3 regions of the Streptomyces sp. NBC_00178 genome follow, and region 3 is predicted to be linked to each of the others. Evidence: riboswitches for the same ligand, from Rfam matches in the RefSeq annotation. Region 3 holds a riboswitch; each other region holds the start of a gene.
The links. Region 3 has a riboswitch for cyclic di-AMP ahead of OHT61_RS19795 (C40 family peptidase). Riboswitches for the same ligand answer to the same signal wherever they lie in the genome.

Region 1 (6,032 bases), 3.4 Mb from region 3:
GCACGTTAGGGCGAAAGTTTTTCCGGCGCGTTAACTGATCTTTTGCGGCCCCATGGACATCAGGCCCCGCAAGCCGTTCTCCAGCACCTCGGGTTCGACTCCGCCGAACAGCGCTTCCTGCACCATGAACCCCTGGGCGGTGGCGATCATCGTGCGGGCGACGTCGTCGGCGGAGACGTCGGCGTGCATGATGCCGGCCGCGCGGTAGGCCTCCACGAGCTTCGCCCAGCCCACGCGCATGCCGGCGTAGCCGTCGCTGAAGGCTGTGGACAGACGGTCGCTGCGCAGAGCCTCGGCCCAGACCTGGACGATGAGCGCCGCGCAGGTCCGCCGCTCCATGCCGTACAACTGCCCCGCCAGGAAGGTGCGCAGCACCCTGCCGAGGAGCACGTCCGGAGTGGGCGGCGGGGTGATCTCGGCGGCGTCCTCGAAGGCGTGCCGGATGCCGCCGAACGCCTCGTCGGCGATGGCCGCGATCAGGTCGTCCTTCCCCGCGAAGTAGCGGTAGACGGCTCCCGCGGACAGCCCGACCTCCTTCAGCACGTCCTGCATCGATGTTCCGTGGAAACCGTTGCGGGCGAAGCAGCGGGCGGCGCCGGCGAGGATCTGCCGGCGGCGGGCGTCGAGGTGCTCCTGGGAAACGCGTGCCATCCGAAAAGCGTAGAACGAACATTCATTCTCGACAAGCCGAGCGGCGGGCCCGCACAGTTGACAACGAAAAACGAACGATCCTTCTCTTTGGAAACGAGGCATCCTCCATGCCTGCTGCACCGAACCGCCGGGCGGCGGCCGCCGTGCTGCTCGTCCCCCTGATCGTCACGCTCGCGCTCTGGGCCTTCGCGTGGCCCGCCGCCCGGATCGCGCCCCGCGACCTGCCCGTCGGCGTCGCCGGCGCGGCTCCGGCCGCCGATCAGCTGCAGAAGCGGTTCGAGCAGGAGGAGGGAGCCTTCGAGATCCACCGGTACGCGGATGAGCCCGCCGCCCGCACCGCGATCGAGGAGCGGGTCGTATACGGGGCCGTCGTGGTCACCTCCGAGGGCCCCCGGCTGCTCACCGCCTCGGCCGCGAGTCCGGTCGTCTCACAACTGCTCACCGGCGCGGTGGCGGCGGCCGCACCCGGCGGGGGCGGCATACCCGTCACCGACGTCGTCGCCGCCCCGGAGGCCGACCCCCGCGGCAGCGCGCTCGGCGCGAGCATCCTGCCGCTCGCGCTGGCCGGAGTCGCCGCAGGGGCGATCGTCACCCTGCTGAAGCTACGCGGGGCCCGGGCGGCCGCGACCCTGATCGGCGCCTCGGCCCTGGTCGGGCTCGTGGCGACCGCTCTGGCCCACAGCTGGCTCGGCGTGATCACGGGCGACTGGTGGGCAGAGGCAGGCGTCGTCGGACTCACCGTCGTGGCGATCGGCTCGGCGGTGGCGGGGCTGGCCGCACTCCTCGGCACGCCGGGCATCGGCCTGGGGGCGCTGCTGATGGTGCTGTTGGGCAATCCGTTCTCCGGCGTGACCAGTGCGCCCGAACTGCTTCCCGCACCGGTCGGCGTCCTCGGGCAGTGGCTGCCGCCCGGGGCGGGCGGCTCCCTGCTGCGGTCGGTCGCCTTCTTCGACGGTCACGCGGCGGGCGGACCTGCGCTGACCCTCGCGGTGTGGGCCGCCCTCGGCCTGACCGCCGTACTGGTGGGCGGGCGCGGGCACCGCGACGATCCGGCACGCCGCGTCGAGACCGCCGAGCACGCACCGGAGCCCGCACTCGCCTGAACGGCCCGCCCTCCGCGCCGAGTCGCGTCCTCCCCGCCCGCGCGGCGGAGGGCGCGACTTTGCGTTCCGTCGGCGGCGGGAGCCCCGGTCGGTCGGTCGTCCCGGTCGTGGCCGCGGTGCTCCGCGGCGACGCCGAAGCGGCGCCGTCCGCACTCGGCCGGCTCCGAGGATCGGATCGACGACACCATGCGCTTCCTCGTCTGCGAGGTGGAGACCTTCTGCATCGGCCGAGCGGGTTCCGGCGCCGCGGTGCTGCTGGCCGCGGGCGCCCCCGGTCGCGACATGCGCTGCCCGGCGCCCGGGTAGTCATTCAGCAACCCGCCCTGGAGGAGCCGGTGCGGGGGCAGCCCTCGGATCTCGGGATCCCGGCACGCGAGTTGTCGCGCGAGCGTGAGCTGCTCACAGCGATGCCGGCGTTCCACACAGGGCGTTCCGCACAGGAGATCAGCGCCGACATCAAGCGGGACACCATCCTCGACGCCCCGGCCGCCCTGGCGTTCGGGCTGGTGGACCACGTCGTGGAGAACCGCACTCCGTCCCAGCCGCCGCACCCCGCGAGGTGAACCAGCGATGCTCACACCCCAGTTCCCGCCCCTGCCCGCACTCACCCGCGCCGAGGCCGAGTTCATCGACTCCTACCTCGAGGCGCTCGACCAGCTCGGCCGCATCAACCCCGCCCGCGGCGGCGATACGTACGGGGCGCTGCGGGCGGCGCAGGCGCTCGCCTCCAGGGCGGTCGTCCTGCGCGACGCGCTCACGCTCATGCACGAACGGGGTGAGTCGCGGATCCACGCGGAGACGCTGGCCAGGGCGTTACGGGTGCTGGACGGGGAGCGGCGGGCCGGGCGGGTCGCCGTGCCGCCCGCGCCGGCCGGCTGAACACAGGCGCCTGACTCCCCGGCGAGGGAACTCCCTTGCGGCGCTCTTGCCGACACGCCCGACGACTCGATGAGTTTTCCTCGCTCGTTCGGCGTAGAAGGTCCCCCTCCCGAGGGACAGCCCAACTTGCGCATGCGGCGCGGACAGTGAACGGAATCTGTCGTTCCACCGCTGGTGCGGGGCTGGTCCGGCGCGGCCGAGCGGCCACGGGATCAGCCTCGTCCACCCGAATGGATCAGTGGTGACGACTCTCACACAGCGCGGCTTCAGCGAGGAAATCCGGCGGGGCGTGCGTAAAGATCCCTGGGACGACAAGCCCCCGCCGCCGCGGCGGGGCGGTCCGGGCGGACGCCGAGTCCTGCCGCTGTCCGGATGCCTGGTCGACAGAAGTGGATCGGCAGGAGTGGAGGACCCGAGCACAACGGGCCGCCCGGACATCCGGACGGCCCTCGGGGTGAAGCCGCCTTGCGCGGCCGGGCAACTTCGCCAGCCCGAACCCGACAGGTCATCCTTCACAGGCGGCTGACGAAGGGTTGCGCATGACTGCGCAGGTTCATGTCCCGTCTCTGTTCGCCCGGGTCGGCACGGCCTCGGTTCTCACGTTCGCCGTAGGCACCACGATGCTGGCGCCCGGTTTCGTCGAGGACGCCGAGGCCGCGAGCCATTCGACGAGGGCTCTCGACATCGCCGCCTCGAAGAAGGGCGCGCCCTACAGATACGGCGCCACAGGCCCGCACCGGTTCGACTGCTCCGGGCTGACGCTCTACTCGTATCGGAAAGCGGGCAAGAAACTTCCCCGCACGGCGCAGCAGCAGTACAACAAGACCCGCCATATCTCCAGGTCGCAGCGGAAACGCGGCGACCTGGTCTTCTTTCACTCGGGGCGCGGTGTCTACCACGTCGGGATCTACGCCGGAAGCGGCCGGATCTGGCACTCCCCGAAGACCGGGGCGGTGGTCCGGCTGGAGAAGATCTGGTCGAACAGCGTCTGGTACGGGAGGGTCCGCTGACCCCTTCGTCCGCCCGACGCCTTCGGCACCACTTCCCACCGTGATCAGTGCAGCAGGGGCCCGGTCACCAGCACGAGTCCCAGCGCGGTGAGCGCCGTGCCGCTGCCGCCCTCGATGGCGCGGGCGGTACGCGGCCGGCGCAGCCACCTGCCGAGACGGTCCACGAGCAGCGCCACGGCCGGGAACCAGACGAGCGCGAGCAGCACGACCACCGAGGCGAGCAGCAGCGTCCTCGGCAGGGGCGCCTGGCCGTCGGGGACGAACTGCGGCAGCAGGCTGAGGAAGAGCACGGGCGCCTTCGGGTTCAGCGCGTTGGTCAGGAAACCCTGGCGCAGCGAGCGTCCCGGGCCCGGCGCCGTCCCGCCCCGGCCCGCCTCCTCCGTGCCCGGAGCCGAGGCGGGCCGCTTACGCATCGCCCGGAGTCCGCTGAGGCCCAGGTAGAGCACGTACGCCCCGCCGAGCAACTGGACGGTGCGGAAGAGAACGGGCGTCGCCACGAGCACGGCGGCGAGCCCGGCCACCGCCAGCGCGGTGTGCACGAGCAGCCCTCCGGCGACTCCGACCGCGGTGGCGAGGCCGGAGCGGCGGGATGCCAGGGCGTTGCGTACGACCACGGTGAAGTCCGCGCCGGGCAGCGCGACCATGCCTGCCGCCACGGCGACGAAGGCCAGAAGTTGTGCGTCCATGGAGACACTCTGACCCGTGGGAGCCTTTAGCGTGTACTTGCAATCTTCTGGGTCTGCCAAAAGGAATGCTTCATGTACGACCCCGTCAGGCTGGCCGCACTGGTGGCGGTGGCCGAGGCCGGATCGATCACCCGGGCCGCCGCCCGGCTGGGCTACACGGCGCCGGCGCTCTCCCAGCAGCTGGCCAAGCTGGAGAGGGAGGCGGGCGCCGCCCTCCTCGTCCGGCACCACCGCGGGGCACGGCTGACCGCCGCCGGCGAGCTGCTGGCCGGCCGGGCCAGGCGCGTCCTCGACGAGATGGACCAGGCACGGCACGAGCTGGCCCGGCTCACGGGACTGTCGGGCGGCAGACTGCGGGTGGGCACCTTCGTGACGGCCGGAATCCACCTGCTGCCGCCGGTCCTGACCGCCTTCCGGCGCGCCCACCCGGATGTGGAGCTGGCGGTCACGGACTACGAGCCTCCCGCGGGTGTGGCCGCCGTGGCGGCGGGCGACGTGGACCTGGCACTGACCCACGCGTACGAACCCGCTGCCGCGGCGCCCCTGCCGGCCGGGGTGTCGGCCGATGCGCTGCTCGTCGAGGACCTGGTGCTCGTCACCGCGCCGGGGCAGATGCTGTCCGGGAGCAGCGGCCCGCTTCCCCTGGCCGATCTGGCGGGTCGCCCGCTGATCAGCAGCGCGCCGCTGCATCCGCCCCGCCGCGGGGTGGAACGCGCGCTGGCCGAGGCGGGTGCGACCCCTGCGGTCGTGTGCGAGTCACCGGGGTACGCACTCGTCTGCGCGCTGGTCAGCGCCGGCCTCGGTGTCGCCGTGGTACCCGAGATGGTCGCGGCCATGTCCCCGGCGCCGCTGGCCGTCCGACGGCTGGAGCAGGCAGGGTTCCGCCGGACGATCTCGGTGGTCCACCGGGGCCGGGAGAACACGGCGGCCGCCGCCACGCTGCTGGCACTGCTGCGGAGTGGTTTCGGCCGGGCAGGCGCGCCGTGAGTCTGTGTCAGGCCTGCGCGGGGACGGGCCAGGGCAGGACGATCGAGACGGTCTTGCCCCCGTCGGGGGTGGGGATGACGCTGAGTCTCCCCCCGCACTCCTTCGTGAGGGAGCGGATGATCACCATGCCACGGCCGTTGTCCTGGCGGACGGCCGCGGGCAGCTTCTGCGGCCAGCGGGGGTGGCTGTCCGTCACACCCAGGTAGAACTCCTCGTCCCGGTCGAGCCGGAGGTCGACGGTGAAGGTGGGTGACAGTCCGAAGGTGTGCTGGACGGCGTTGGTGGTGAGTTCCGAGACGATCAGCCTTACCGCGTCGGCCAGTTCGCCGCCTTCGGCGAGGCCCCACTCGGTGAGTACCCGCGCGACGTAACCGCGGGCGGCGGACACCGAGGCCGGGTCGCTCGGCAAGGTGACGGTCGCTTCCTGATGGTCTGCCATGGCGTCGCCGTCCCTTCCCGCCCCGACCGTTCCGCAACCGGTCCGGAATGTGGTTCGCGTCAGACTGCCATCTCCCGGGCCGTCCGTACCTGCGATCCACCAAGATATGCATATATCTGTCGCCCATTCCGGTGAACCATGCCCCGGGAACCGTGACCGGGCGCCACACTGGCCACTTTCCGAGCCGCCCCGGACGGGGTCGGCTCTCCGTACAACGGAGGGAGGCCGCCGTGCGCAACGGCCCGGTCGTACGCCGCCGCAAACTCGGCGAAGAGCT
Region 2 (6,032 bases), 1.4 Mb from region 3:
TCTTCACCTGGGAGTTCGCCACCGACCCGTACCCCGCCTACGCCTGGCTGCGTGAGAACAGCCCCGTGCACCGCACCGCCCTGCCCAGCGGGGTGGAGGCGTGGCTGGTGACCCGGTACGCCGATGCCCGGCAGGCCCTCGCGGACACCCGGCTCTCCAAGAACCCGGCCCACCACGCGGGGTCCGCGAACGCCAAGGGGAAGACGGGCATCCCGGGCGAGCGCAAGGCCGAGCTGATGACGCATCTGCTGAACATCGATCCGCCGGACCACACCCGGCTGCGCCGGCTCGTGTCCAAGGCCTTCACCCCGCGCCGGGTCGCCGAGTTCGCGCCCCGCGTGCAGGAACTGACGGACGGCCTGATCGACTCGTTCATCGAGGAGGGCAAGGCGGACCTGATCCACGACTTCGCCTTCCCGCTTCCCATCTACGCGATCTGCGACCTGCTGGGGGTCCCCCGGGAGGACCAGGACGACTTCCGGGACTGGGCGGGCATGATGATCCGCCACGGTGGCGGCCCGCGGGGCGGGGTGGCCAGGTCCGTCAAGAAGATGCGCGGTTACCTCGCCGAACTCATCCACCGCAAGAGGGAGAATCCCGGCGACGACCTCATCTCCGGCCTGATCAAGGCCAGCGACCATGGTGAGCACCTCACCGAGAACGAGGCCGCGGCGATGGCCTTCATCCTCCTCTTCGCCGGTTTCGAGACAACCGTCAACCTGATCGGCAACGGGATCCACGCGCTGCTGCGCAACCCGTCGCAGCGCGAGCGCCTGGAGCTCTCGCTCGCGGCGGGGGAGACCGGACTGCTCGCCACCGGTATCGAGGAGCTGCTGCGCTACGACGGGCCCGTGGAGCTCGCCACATGGCGCTACGCCACCGAACCCGTGGCGCTGGGAGGGCAGGTCATCGCGACGGGCGACCCCGTCCTCGTGGTGCTCGCGGCGGCCGACCGCGACCCAGGGCGATTCCAGCATGCGGACACCCTGGATCTCGCTCGGAGTGACAACCAGCACCTCGGTTACGGTCACGGCATCCACTACTGCCTGGGGGCGCCGCTGGCCCGCCTGGAAGGGCAGGTGGCTCTGGCGACCCTGCTGAGACGGCTCCCTGACCTGCGGCTCGCCGTCGATCATGCCGATTTGCGGTGGCGTGGCGGCCTCATCATGCGTGGACTGCGCACGCTTCCCGTGGAGTTCGGTCCCGGTCATACACCGGCGGAAGGTGACATTCTGTCAACTCTGTGACTTTCACGTGATCTCCGCTGCATCGACTTGTGACACACGTTCGAGTAGGGCTAGGTTCACCGTTCGACTCACCCGTCACATGTCAGTCACACGGAAGGCAATCCCATGGGCTCCGCGAACGGCAGACACCGTCGCCCTCGTCAGGCACCCGCCATCGTCGTCGCCGCAGGCGTCACAGGATCGGCGATTGCCATCCCGCTGCTCGGCGCCGGTGGCGCGCAGGCCGCAGACGCCTCGACGTGGGACCGCGTCGCCGAGTGCGAGAGCGGCGGCATATGGAGCGCCGACCTCGGCAACGGCTACTACGGAGGCCTGCAGTTCTCCGAGGCCACATGGTCGGCCTACGGCGGCGCGGCCTACGCGGCGCGGGCCGACCTCGCGAGCCGCTCGCAGCAGATCGCCGTCGCCGAGAAGGTGCTGGAGGACAAGGGCCCCCAGGCGTGGCCCAGCTGCGCGGTGATCTCCGGGCTGGCGCTCGACGGGGCGCTGCCGGGCATCGATCCGGGCAACGAGCCGTCCGCCGAGCCGACGGAGACCGCGACCCCGTCCGCCACCTCCTCCGCGGAGGAGAAGGACGGCGCGGACGCGAAGGGCGAGGCCGGCAAGAGCGCGTCCGCCGGTAAGGCGGACAAGGGTGAGAAGGCGGACACGTCCGGCTCCTCGCCCTCCGCGACGCCGTCGGCCGAGGCGTCCGGCGCGCCGAAGGCCGAGGGGTCCAAGGCCGGCAAGCACCGGGGTGCCCCCGCCCCGGAGGCGACCGAGGAGTCGTCCTCGGCCGCCGAGGCGCGCGAGTCGGGCAGGCACGCCTCGCGCGGCGCCACCGAGGGGCGTCAGGGTGCGGAGGGGACGTACACCGTCCAGGAGGGTGACAACCTCTGGGCGATCGCCGACACGGAGGACCTGCCCGGTGGGTGGCCCGCCCTCTACGAGGCCAACAAGGCCGAGCTCGGCTCGGACCCCGACCTGATCCTCCCCGGCCAGAGCCTGGACCTCGGTCTCGGCCTGGGCGGGGACGCGAGCGGGACGTCGGCGGAGGCGCCGGCGGAGGTCCCGGCCGCCAACTGATCAAAAGCACGAAAACACCCCGAAATCAGGGGTAGTTCAGAGGCCTATGTCCACTTATGCGTAAGTGAGACATGGGTCTCTTTGCTTCAACTGGGGTGTCATGTACGCCCGGTCTGTCCATATCCGCTCCGACCTGCGTGAACGGCCGGCCGCGCTGCTCGCTAAGGCGCTGATTGACCGTTATGCCCATTTTTGAATGTAGGGGTTGTGTGTGATTACGGTCGGAGCCGCTCGCACCGCGGGCACCTTCGACCGTCACGCCGAATCCTGCCGTCGGTCGGGGGGAACGACGCGTAAAGCGCCGTAGGCAGGAGCGGGGGACCCAGGTAAGTGCCGGGACCCGGCCGTCCGAGGACGGCTGAGGACCGGCTGGGGGTGAAGTCGTCCGCGAGTGCGGTCGGCCGGGCAACTCACAGGCCCGAACCCGACAGCTCACCTCGTAGGCATCGGTGAGGAGAACCATGCTGCTTTCCAGCAAGGGCAAGCACCGCCGCCCGTCCAAGGCCGTCCGCATAGCCACCCTGGCTGGCGTCACCGGTGCGGCCGTCGCCGTCCCGCTGATGGGCGCGACCGGTGCTTCCGCGGCCTCCGTCGAGACCTGGGACGCCGTCGCCCAGTGCGAGTCCGGTGGCAACTGGTCCATCAACACCGGCAACGGCTACTACGGCGGCCTGCAGTTCTCGGCCTCCAGCTGGGCGGCCGCCGGCGGTACGCAGTACGCGGCCCGCGCCGACCTGGCCACCAAGGGCCAGCAGATCGCCGCCGCCGAGAAGCTCCTCGACCTGCAGGGCCCGGGCGCCTGGGCCTGCGCCGGTGCCGGCGGCCTGACGAACGACGGTGTCGACCCGGGTGTGGACACCGGCTCCGCGCCGAAGGCCGAGACGAAGGCGCAGCCGGAGCGCAAGGCCGAGCAGCCCGCCTCGCGCAGCGAGAAGCGCGAGACCGTCACCACCCCGACCGGCCAGAAGGTCGAGAAGGGGGACGGCGAGTACAAGGTGAAGGCCGGCGACACCCTCAGCAAGATCGCCGAGGCGAAGAAGGTCAAGGGCGGCTGGCAGAAGCTGTTCAAGCTGAACGACGACATCGTCCAGAAGGCCGACCTGATCTTCCCGGGGCAGCAGCTCCACCTGAAGTAGTCACGAGCGGTACGGGGTCCTCCTCCGCCCCGACGGCCCGGCCCGGCGCGCCCACCCCCCTGTGTGCCGGGCCGGGGCCGTGCTCAGGGGATCCCGGAGGGCTCCCGGGCGGGGCCCCGTGGAGGACTCCTGCGGGGGCGCGCGTTCAACTGTTGTAGTTACTAGCCAGTAAATATCTGGAGATTTGCCCGTAATGCAGGTCCTTGGGTCCTTTTTCGTCCCAGGGGACGGGCGGACGGCCGACGGAGCGGGCCGAGCCGGTTAGGCTCGTGGCGCAAGGCCACAGTGACCCTGCACATCCAGTGTCATATCCCAGAAGGAGATGCCTCGTGCCGTCCATCGACGTCGTCGTAGCCAGGGAAATCCTCGACTCCCGGGGCAACCCCACGGTCGAGGTCGAGGTTGGCCTCGACGACGGCAGCACGGGACGTGCTGCTGTTCCGTCCGGCGCCTCCACCGGTGCGTTCGAGGCCATTGAGCTTCGCGACGGCGACCCCAACCGCTACCAGGGCAAGGGCGTCGAGAAGGCCGTCCTCGCCGTGATCGAGCAGATCGGCCCGGAGCTCGTCGGTTACGACGCCACCGAGCAGCGCCTCATCGACCAGGCGATGTTCGACCTGGACGCCACCGAGAACAAGGGCTCCCTCGGCGCCAACGCGATCCTCGGCGTCTCGCTGGCCGTGGCGCACGCCGCGTCCGAGGCCTCCGACCTCCCGCTGTTCCGCTACCTCGGCGGCCCGAACGCGCACCTGCTGCCCGTTCCGATGATGAACATCCTGAACGGCGGCTCGCACGCCGACTCCAACGTGGACATCCAGGAGTTCATGATCGCGCCGATCGGCGCCGAGTCCTTCTCCGAGGCCCTTCGCTGGGGCGCGGAGATCTACCACACGCTGAAGAAGGTCCTGAAGACCAAGGGCCTCTCCACCGGTCTCGGTGACGAGGGCGGCTTCGCTCCCAACCTCGAGTCCAACCGCGCCGCCCTCGACCTCATCCTCGAGGCCGTCAAGGAGGCCGGTTACGTCCCGGGCCGCGACATCGCGCTCGCGCTCGACGTCGCCGCGTCCGAGTTCTACAAGGACGGCGTCTACGAGTTCGAGGGCAAGTCCCGCTCGGCCGCCGAGATGACCGAGTACTACGAGGAGCTCGTCTCCGCGTACCCGCTGGTCTCCATCGAGGACCCGCTGTACGAGGACGACTGGGCCGGCTGGAAGGTCATCACCGACAAGCTGGGCTCCAAGGTGCAGATCGTCGGCGACGACCTGTTCGTGACCAACCCGGAGCGCCTCGCCCGCGGCATCGAGGAGGGCTCGGCCAACGCCCTGCTCGTCAAGGTCAACCAGATCGGTTCGCTGACCGAGACCCTGGACGCCGTCGAGCTCGCGCAGCGCAACGGCTTCAAGTGCATGATGTCCCACCGCTCCGGTGAGACCGAGGACGTCACCATCGCCGACCTCGCGGTCGCGGTGAACTGCGGCCAGATCAAGACCGGCGCCCCGGCCCGCTCGGACCGCGTCGCCAAGTACAACCAGCTGCTGCGCATCGAGGAGATCCTCGACGACGCCGCGGTGTACGCGGGCCGTTCGGCGTTCCCGCGGTTCCGCTTCGAGGGCTGACGGCCCGAGTCCGGAGCACCAGCCTCCGTCCGTCCCCGCATCCGGTCCCGTACCGTGTGCGGGGACGGACGTGCGTAACGGGAGGCGTGAGACATGGCCGGGAAGGACCGCGACCGGTTCTCCACCGCGACCAGGCTGCGGCTGCTCGGTGAGCAGACGGCGGCCCGTGTCTACCGGTCCCAGAACCGCCGCCAGGCCCGCCGCTCCAGGCTCACCGGGCGGGCGGCGTTCCTGGCGCTGATCGTCTGCTCCCTGGTGGTGGCGCTGGCGTACCCGATGCGGCAGTACATCTCCCAGCGCGACCAGATCGCCGACCAGGAGAGGCTGTCGAGGCAGGCGCGCGAGCGGACCGAGGAACTGCGCGACGAGAAGGCGCGGCTCAAGGACGACGCGTACATCCGCCGTCTGGCCCGGGAGCACCTCCACTACGTGATGCCGGGGGAGACCGCCTTCACGGTGATCGACCCCGACGCGGCCGAGGTGCGCCGCGGCGATCCGGGGGCCACCGGGCGGCCCTGGCACACCAACCTCTGGGACGGCGTCGACAGCGCCGACCGCGAATGACCCCGCCCCCGCGGCGGCCCTGGACCGGGGGCACGCACCGTGCCCCGCTCCCGCGCCGACACATACAGACCGACCGATGACATTCAAGGCAGGCATGGACACGCCCCCTCCGCAGACCGAATCCACCACGCCCACCGCCGCGGACATCGCCGCGTTCGAGCTCCAGCTCGGCCGCCCGCCGCGCGGGCTGCGCGCCATCGCGCACCGCTGCCCCTGCGGCAATCCGGACGTGGTCGAGACCCAGCCCCGTCTGGAGGACGGCACGCCGTTCCCGACGACGTACTACCTGTCGTGCCCGCGTGCGGCTTCCGCGATCGGCACGCTGGAGGCCAACGGGGTCATGAAGGAGATGACCGCGCGCCTGGCGGAGGACCCCGAGCTGGCCGCCGCCTACCGCGCGGCCC
Region 3 (6,032 bases):
CCGAACTGGTCGTGCGTGACCCGGTCCCCCGCCACAAGGGTGACCACGGGCTTCTCCGACGTGCGCCGCGTCGCGAATCCCGACGGCCCGGACTTCGAGCGCGACGAGGACAGCGACGACGTGATCCCCGAAGTGGGGCCCGCCGGAGCGGCCATCGGCCCCTTGCGCTTCCATTCCAGGTGCTGGTCGGGGATCTCCTCCAGGAAGCGCGAGGGCGGGTTGTACGCGGGCTGGCCCCAGGCGCTCCGCATCGCCGCCCGGGTGAGGAAGAGGCGCTCGCGGGCGCGCGTGATGCCCACGTAGGCGAGCCGGCGCTCCTCCTCCAGCTCCTTCACCTGCCCCAGCGCGCGCATGTGCGGGAAGACGCCGTCCTCCATGCCGGTCAGGAAGACCACCGGGAATTCGAGGCCCTTGGCGGTGTGCAGCGTCATCAGCGTGACGACGCCGGAGCCGTCCTCGTCCTCGTCGGGGATCTGGTCGGCGTCGGCGACCAGCGCGACCTTCTCCAGGAACTCCGCGAGCGTCCCGGAGCCCTCGTCCTCGGCCCGCTCCTGCTCGAACTCAAGGGCGACGGAGGCGAGTTCCTGGAGGTTCTCGATACGCGTCTCGTCCTGCGGGTCGGTGGAGGCCTGGAGCTCGGCGAGGTAGCCGGTGCGCTCCATGACCGCCTCCAGCACGACCGCCGGTCCCGCGCCGGACTCCACGATCGTGCGGAGCTCCTCCATGAGCGTGTTGAACCGCTTCACGGCGTTGGCCGAGCGCGCCGCCATCCCGTACGCCTCGTCGACCCGGCGCAGCGCCTGCGGGAAGGAGATCTTCTCGCGCAGGGACAGTGCGTCGATCATCGCCTCGGCCCGGTCGCCGATGCCGCGCTTGGGCACGTTGAGGATGCGGCGCAGCGGGACGGTGTCCTCGGGGTTGGAGAGGACCCGGAGGTAGGCCAGGACGTCCCTGACCTCCTTGCGCTCGTAGAAGCGCACTCCGCCGACGACCTTGTAGGGCAGCCCGACACGGATGAAGATCTCCTCGAAGACCCGGGACTGGGCGTTCGTCCGGTAGAAGACGGCGACGTCTCCCGCCTTCGCCTCCCCGGCGTCCGTCAGCCGGTCGATCTCGTCGGCGACGAACTGCGCCTCGTCGTGTTCGGTGTCGGCGACGTAGCCGGCGATCCGGGTGCCGGCGCCGGCGTTCGTCCAGAGGTTCTTGGGACGGCGGCTCTCGTTGCGCTCGATGACGGCGTTGGCGGCGGAGAGGATCGTCTGGGTGGAGCGGTAGTTCTGCTCCAGCATGATCGTCCTGGCGTCCGGGTAGTCCTCCTCGAACTGGAGGATGTTGCGGATGGTCGCGCCGCGGAAGGCGTAGATCGACTGGTCCGCGTCACCCACGACACAGAGCTCACCCGGGGCGTCGGCCTCACCGGCGGGGCCGACCAGCTCGCGCACCAGGGTGTACTGGGCGTGGTTCGTGTCCTGGTACTCGTCGACCATGACGTGGCGGAAGCGCCGGCGGTAGTGCTCGGCGACGTCGGGGAACGCCTGGAGCAGGTGCACCGTCGTCATGATGATGTCGTCGAAGTCCAGAGCGTTGGCCTCGCGCAGCCGCGCCTGGTAGAGCGCGTAGGCCTGGGCCAGCGTCTTCTCGAAGCCGTCGGCGGCCTGACCGGCGAAGGTCTCCTCGTCGATCAGCTCGTTCTTCAGGTTCGAGACCTTCGCCGTGAACGACTTCGGCGGGTAGCGCTTCGGGTCGAGGTCGAGATCACGGCAGACCAGCGCCATGAGCCGCTTGGAGTCGGCGGCGTCGTAGATCGAGAACGACGAGGTGAAGCCGAGGAGCTTGGACTCGCGCCGCAGGATCCGCACGCAGGCGCTGTGGAACGTCATGACCCACATGGCGTTCGCGCGCGGGCCCACGAGGTCCTCGACACGCTCCTTCATCTCGCCCGCGGCCTTGTTGGTGAAGGTGATCGCGAGGATCTGGCCCGGGTGGACCCCGCGCTCGGCGAGCAGGTGCGCGATCCGGTGCGTGAGCACCCTGGTCTTGCCCGACCCGGCCCCGGCGACGATGAGCAGCGGGGACCCGGCGTGCACGACGGCGGCACGCTGTTCGGTGTTCAGCCCGTCGAGCAGCGCCGCGGAGTCGACGACGGGCCGCGGGGCACCGTCGCGGTAGTACGCGTCACGGGGCGGCGGCGGGCTGTCGAAGACGTCCTTGAACAGGCCCTCCGGCACCGCCTCGGGCGCGTGCTCCTCGGGGGGCGGTGGGGGGCCTTCCTCAGCGTTCTGGAGGCCGGTCAGGAAACTGTCGTCAAAGAGGCTGCTCATCGCTTCACGAGTCTAGGCGGCCGCACCGACAGCCCGGGCCGGATCGGCCGCACGGACCCCCACCGTGCGCTCACCGGCACGGCTCGCCCACGGTGCGTGAGTTCCGGAGGGCTGTACCGGCCCGACGGACCGGCCGGCGCAGAAGGTCACGGAAATGTATCGGGCATATCGGCCATCAACCTTCACAGGAGCACCACGGGTTGGTTAGCGTGCTCCGACGGGTGTCCCGAACCCACTTCAGGCGAACCACGCCGCACGGGCACCCCCGCCGAATCCGTGCTCCGCGAGGTGCCCGGAACCGGGGACCCACACGCATCACCGGGGTGAATCGGCCCGTCTCCACCGGGCCGTAGGGCAGCCTTCCGTTCCGCCCGAACCCGACAGCTAACCCGGTAGGCGGTCCACGGAAGGAGATGCCGGCCTTGGCGTCGCATCGCAAGCCGCGCACCCGGGTGCGCACGACCACCCCTGCCGTCGGTCTCACGACCGCGGCGCTCGCCTCCGTCACCCTGCTCTCCACCCAGAGCGCGACGGCGGCCCCGGCGGAGCCCAAGCCCAGCATCGAGGAAGTACAGAAGAAGGTCGACGCCCTCTACCGGCAGGCCGGTACCGCGACGCAGGAGTACAACCGGGCGAAGTCCGCGTCCGCCGAGCAGCGCTCCAAGGTGGACGCGCTCCTGGAGGCGGCGGCCCAGCGCGCCGACAAGCTGAACGAGACGCGCCGCGAGCTGGGCAGTTACGCCGCCGCCCAGTACCGCAGCGGCGCGATCGCCCCGACGGCGACGTTCTTCCTGGCGGACGACCCGCAGTCGTACTTCGACCAGGACCAGCTGATGGCACGGATGACCAGCCAGCAGCAGAAGACGGTCAACGAGTTCCGCACGCAGCAGAAGGAAGCCGCCGCGAAGCGCGTCGAGGCGACGAAGAGCCTGGAGACGCTGACCGAGTCGCAGGCCTCGCTGCGCACCAGCAAGCAGCAGGTGCAGACGAAGCTGACCGAGGCCCGGTCGCTGCTGTCGAAGCTGACCGCCGAGGAGAAGGCGCGGCTCGCCGAGCTGGAGCGCAAGAAGGAGGCGGAGGCCAAGCGCAAGGCCGAGGACCTGGCCCGGAAGCAGGCCGCCGCCGACAAGGCGGAGTCCGAGCGCGCCAAGGAGGAGACCGCGGGGCAGGGCACCGCCGCCGGCTCGGGCTCCGGCACCGGCTCGGACAGCGGCTATGCCTCGAAGGCCGAGAAGGTCCTGGCCTTCGCTCGCGCCCAGATCGGCAAGCCGTACGTCTGGGGGGCGACGGGCCCGTCCTCGTACGACTGCTCCGGGCTCACCCAGGCGGCCTGGAAGGCGGCCGGGGTGAATCTGCCCCGCACGACGTGGGACCAGGTCGAGGTGGGCACCCGGGTGGCGACGGCGAACCTGAAACCCGGTGACCTGGTGTTCTTCTACGACGACATCAGCCACGTCGGCATCTACAAGGGCGACGGCATGATGATCCACGCACCCAAGCCGGGTGCGAACGTCCGCGAGGAGTCGATCTACTACATGCCGATCTACGGAAGCGTGCGCCCGGCCTGAGGCACGCTCCTGCGGGAGCGCGACGGTCGCACGGCTCGCGGAGGCCGCACACGCGGGAGGGGCCCGGGGACGATCCCCCGGGCCCCTCCCGCGTCCGCGCGGACGCTCAGGTCCAGAGCGTGGCGATGAAGATGTTGGCGACGGTCAGCCCGCCGACCGCGGCGAAGGCGCCCTTGCCGGCCTTCTCGTCGTCGCGCTTCACGTAGACCACCGCGAGGATCGCGACCAGGATCAGGAGCTTGATCCCGATCTTGACGTTGTTCACGTGCTGGTCGTCGGCCTGGTTCAGCCCGACGAGGGCGATACCGGTGACGAGCATGGTGAGCGCGCCGTGCAGCATGGCGGGGACGAAGCGGGCCGTGCCCGCCTCCATGGCCTTCATCTGGGTGAGGAATCCGCCCAGCAGGGAGGCGATTCCGATGATGTGCAAGGCCACGAAGACATTGATGAGTACGTCCATGGCCGCAGCCTAGCCCCGGCCATATCAGCACTCTTCAGCCAGGTATGACTTAACGATGAGTTGACGCGAGGACTGCGCGAATTGCCGGACTCCGGTTGGATTTCCCGGTCATTCCATGGAAACGAAACTGCATCTGAGGGCAATAGCTGTCATTACGCCTCTTCCCCGTGCCCCGGGTTTAGCGTCACGTCCCAGGTGACCGATTCGTTACCGCCGCCCCCGTACCGGGCGGCACCCCGGTCACCCCGCCAGGAAATCCGGCGGCGGGCCACTCCCCCCTGTGGTGGCCCGCCGCCGGACCCGGGCGGGCCCGACGGTCTCCCCGGCGGGCAGTCGAACGGAAGGACGCACCACCCCCGTGGCCGCCCATCGCACCGCCGCTCACCGCAAGCCCAAGCAGCGCCTGTTCACCGGGCCTGCTGCCCGCACCGCCGCCACCCTCGCCCTCGCCGGCGCGGCGTCCGCCACCGCCCTCGAGGGTGCCGCCCAGGCCGATCCCCAGCTGACCCCGGCCCAGGTCAGGAGCAAGGTGGACCGGCTGTACCACGACGCCGAGACCGCCACCGAGCGGTACAACGGAGCGAAGGAGGAGGCCGCGGCGTCGGAGAAGTCCCTGGACGCCCTGCGCGACGAGGCGGCCCGCAGGACCGAGCGCCTCAACGCCGCCCGCGACGCCCTGGGTTCGTACGCCGCCGCCCAGTACCGCAGCGCCGGCATCGACCCGGCCGTCCGGCTGGCCCTCTCGTCGGACCCCGACGAATACCTGGAGCGCGCCTCCTTCGAGGACCGGGTGGGAGACCGCCAGGCGGGCGCGATCAACGGGGTACGCCGCCAGATCGACGACATCGCGCAGCTGCGGGCCGAGGCGGAGGACGAGCTCTCGGTCCTCGCCACCCGCCGGGCCGAACTGGAGAAGCACAAGAACGCGGTCCGCACCAAGCTGTCCGACGCCCGCAAGCTCCTCGCCACCCTCACCGCCGCGCAGCGTGCCGACTACGAGCGCTCCGCCGACGCGTCCCACGGCGGCGGCGCCGTACGCGCGGACCGCAGCACCCCGCGCGGCGCCGTGAGCGCCCCCAACGCCCGCGCGGCGCAGGCCGTCGACTTCGCCTACGGCGCTCTGGGCAAGCCCTACGTCTGGGGGGCGACCGGGCCGTCCGCCTACGACTGTTCCGGCCTCACCCAGGCCGCCTGGCGTGCCGCGGGCGTGTCCCTGCCGCGCACGACGTACACACAGATCAACGCGGGACAGCGCGTATCCCGCTCCGAACTCGCCCCGGGGGACCTGGTGTTCTTCTACTCCGGGGTCACCCATGTCGGGCTCTACATCGGCGGCGGACAGATGATCCACGCGCCGCGTCCGGGCGCCCCCGTCCGAATCGCGCCGATCACGGAAATGCCGTTCGCCGGAGCGACCCGCGTCGCATAGGCTCCCGGGCCCATGGACACAGCCATCCAGAACTACGCCCGCGCACACACGCTCCGCTCCCCCGACCACTACCGGGTGGGACCCTTCACGGTGCGGCACAACCCGGGGTGGGAGCTGAAGTACGCCAACTACGCCATGCCCGACCAGGATGCCGAACCCACCGCCGGTGAGATCGCCGACCTGGTCGCGGCGTTCCGGGAGCGCGACCGGCTGCCCCGGCTGGAGTTCCTGCCCGCGTGGGCACCGGCCGTCGA

Region 1: linked by a shared signal. The riboswitch ahead of OHT61_RS04380 (C40 family peptidase) and the one ahead of OHT61_RS19795 (C40 family peptidase) in region 3 are both predicted to bind cyclic di-AMP.
Region 2: linked by a shared signal. The riboswitch ahead of OHT61_RS13150 (transglycosylase family protein) and the one ahead of OHT61_RS19795 (C40 family peptidase) in region 3 are both predicted to bind cyclic di-AMP.

What each region holds. Positions count from the first base shown of each region.
Region 1 is NZ_CP108143.1:1,043,398-1,049,429, forward strand. Features, by position in the region: gene OHT61_RS04360 (TetR/AcrR family transcriptional regulator) at 31-651, opposite strand; gene OHT61_RS04365 (ABC transporter permease) at 759-1,754, shown strand; partial or broken gene OHT61_RS04370 (ATP-dependent Clp protease proteolytic subunit) at 1,935-2,317, shown strand; gene OHT61_RS04375 (hypothetical protein) at 2,325-2,633, shown strand; cyclic di-AMP (ydaO/yuaA leader) riboswitch at 2,997-3,169, shown strand; gene OHT61_RS04380 (C40 family peptidase) at 3,173-3,643, shown strand; gene OHT61_RS04385 (LysE family translocator) at 3,688-4,329, opposite strand; gene OHT61_RS04390 (LysR family transcriptional regulator) at 4,402-5,316, shown strand; gene OHT61_RS04395 (ATP-binding protein) at 5,324-5,755, opposite strand; gene OHT61_RS04400 (helix-turn-helix domain-containing protein) at 5,986-6,032, shown strand, end outside.
Region 2 is NZ_CP108143.1:3,070,021-3,076,052, reverse strand. Features, by position in the region: gene OHT61_RS13160 (cytochrome P450 family protein) at 1-1,247, shown strand, start outside; gene OHT61_RS13155 (LysM peptidoglycan-binding domain-containing protein) at 1,353-2,312, shown strand; cyclic di-AMP (ydaO/yuaA leader) riboswitch at 2,602-2,773, shown strand; gene OHT61_RS13150 (transglycosylase family protein) at 2,774-3,448, shown strand; gene eno (phosphopyruvate hydratase) at 3,778-5,064, shown strand; gene OHT61_RS13140 (FtsB family cell division protein) at 5,158-5,628, shown strand; gene OHT61_RS13135 (DUF501 domain-containing protein) at 5,723-6,032, shown strand, end outside.
Region 3 is NZ_CP108143.1:4,492,562-4,498,593, reverse strand. Features, by position in the region: gene pcrA (DNA helicase PcrA) at 1-2,321, opposite strand, end outside; cyclic di-AMP (ydaO/yuaA leader) riboswitch at 2,578-2,736, shown strand; gene OHT61_RS19795 (C40 family peptidase) at 2,735-3,889, shown strand; gene OHT61_RS19790 (hypothetical protein) at 3,996-4,349, opposite strand; gene OHT61_RS19785 (C40 family peptidase) at 4,708-5,778, shown strand; gene OHT61_RS19780 (GNAT family N-acetyltransferase) at 5,791-6,032, shown strand, end outside.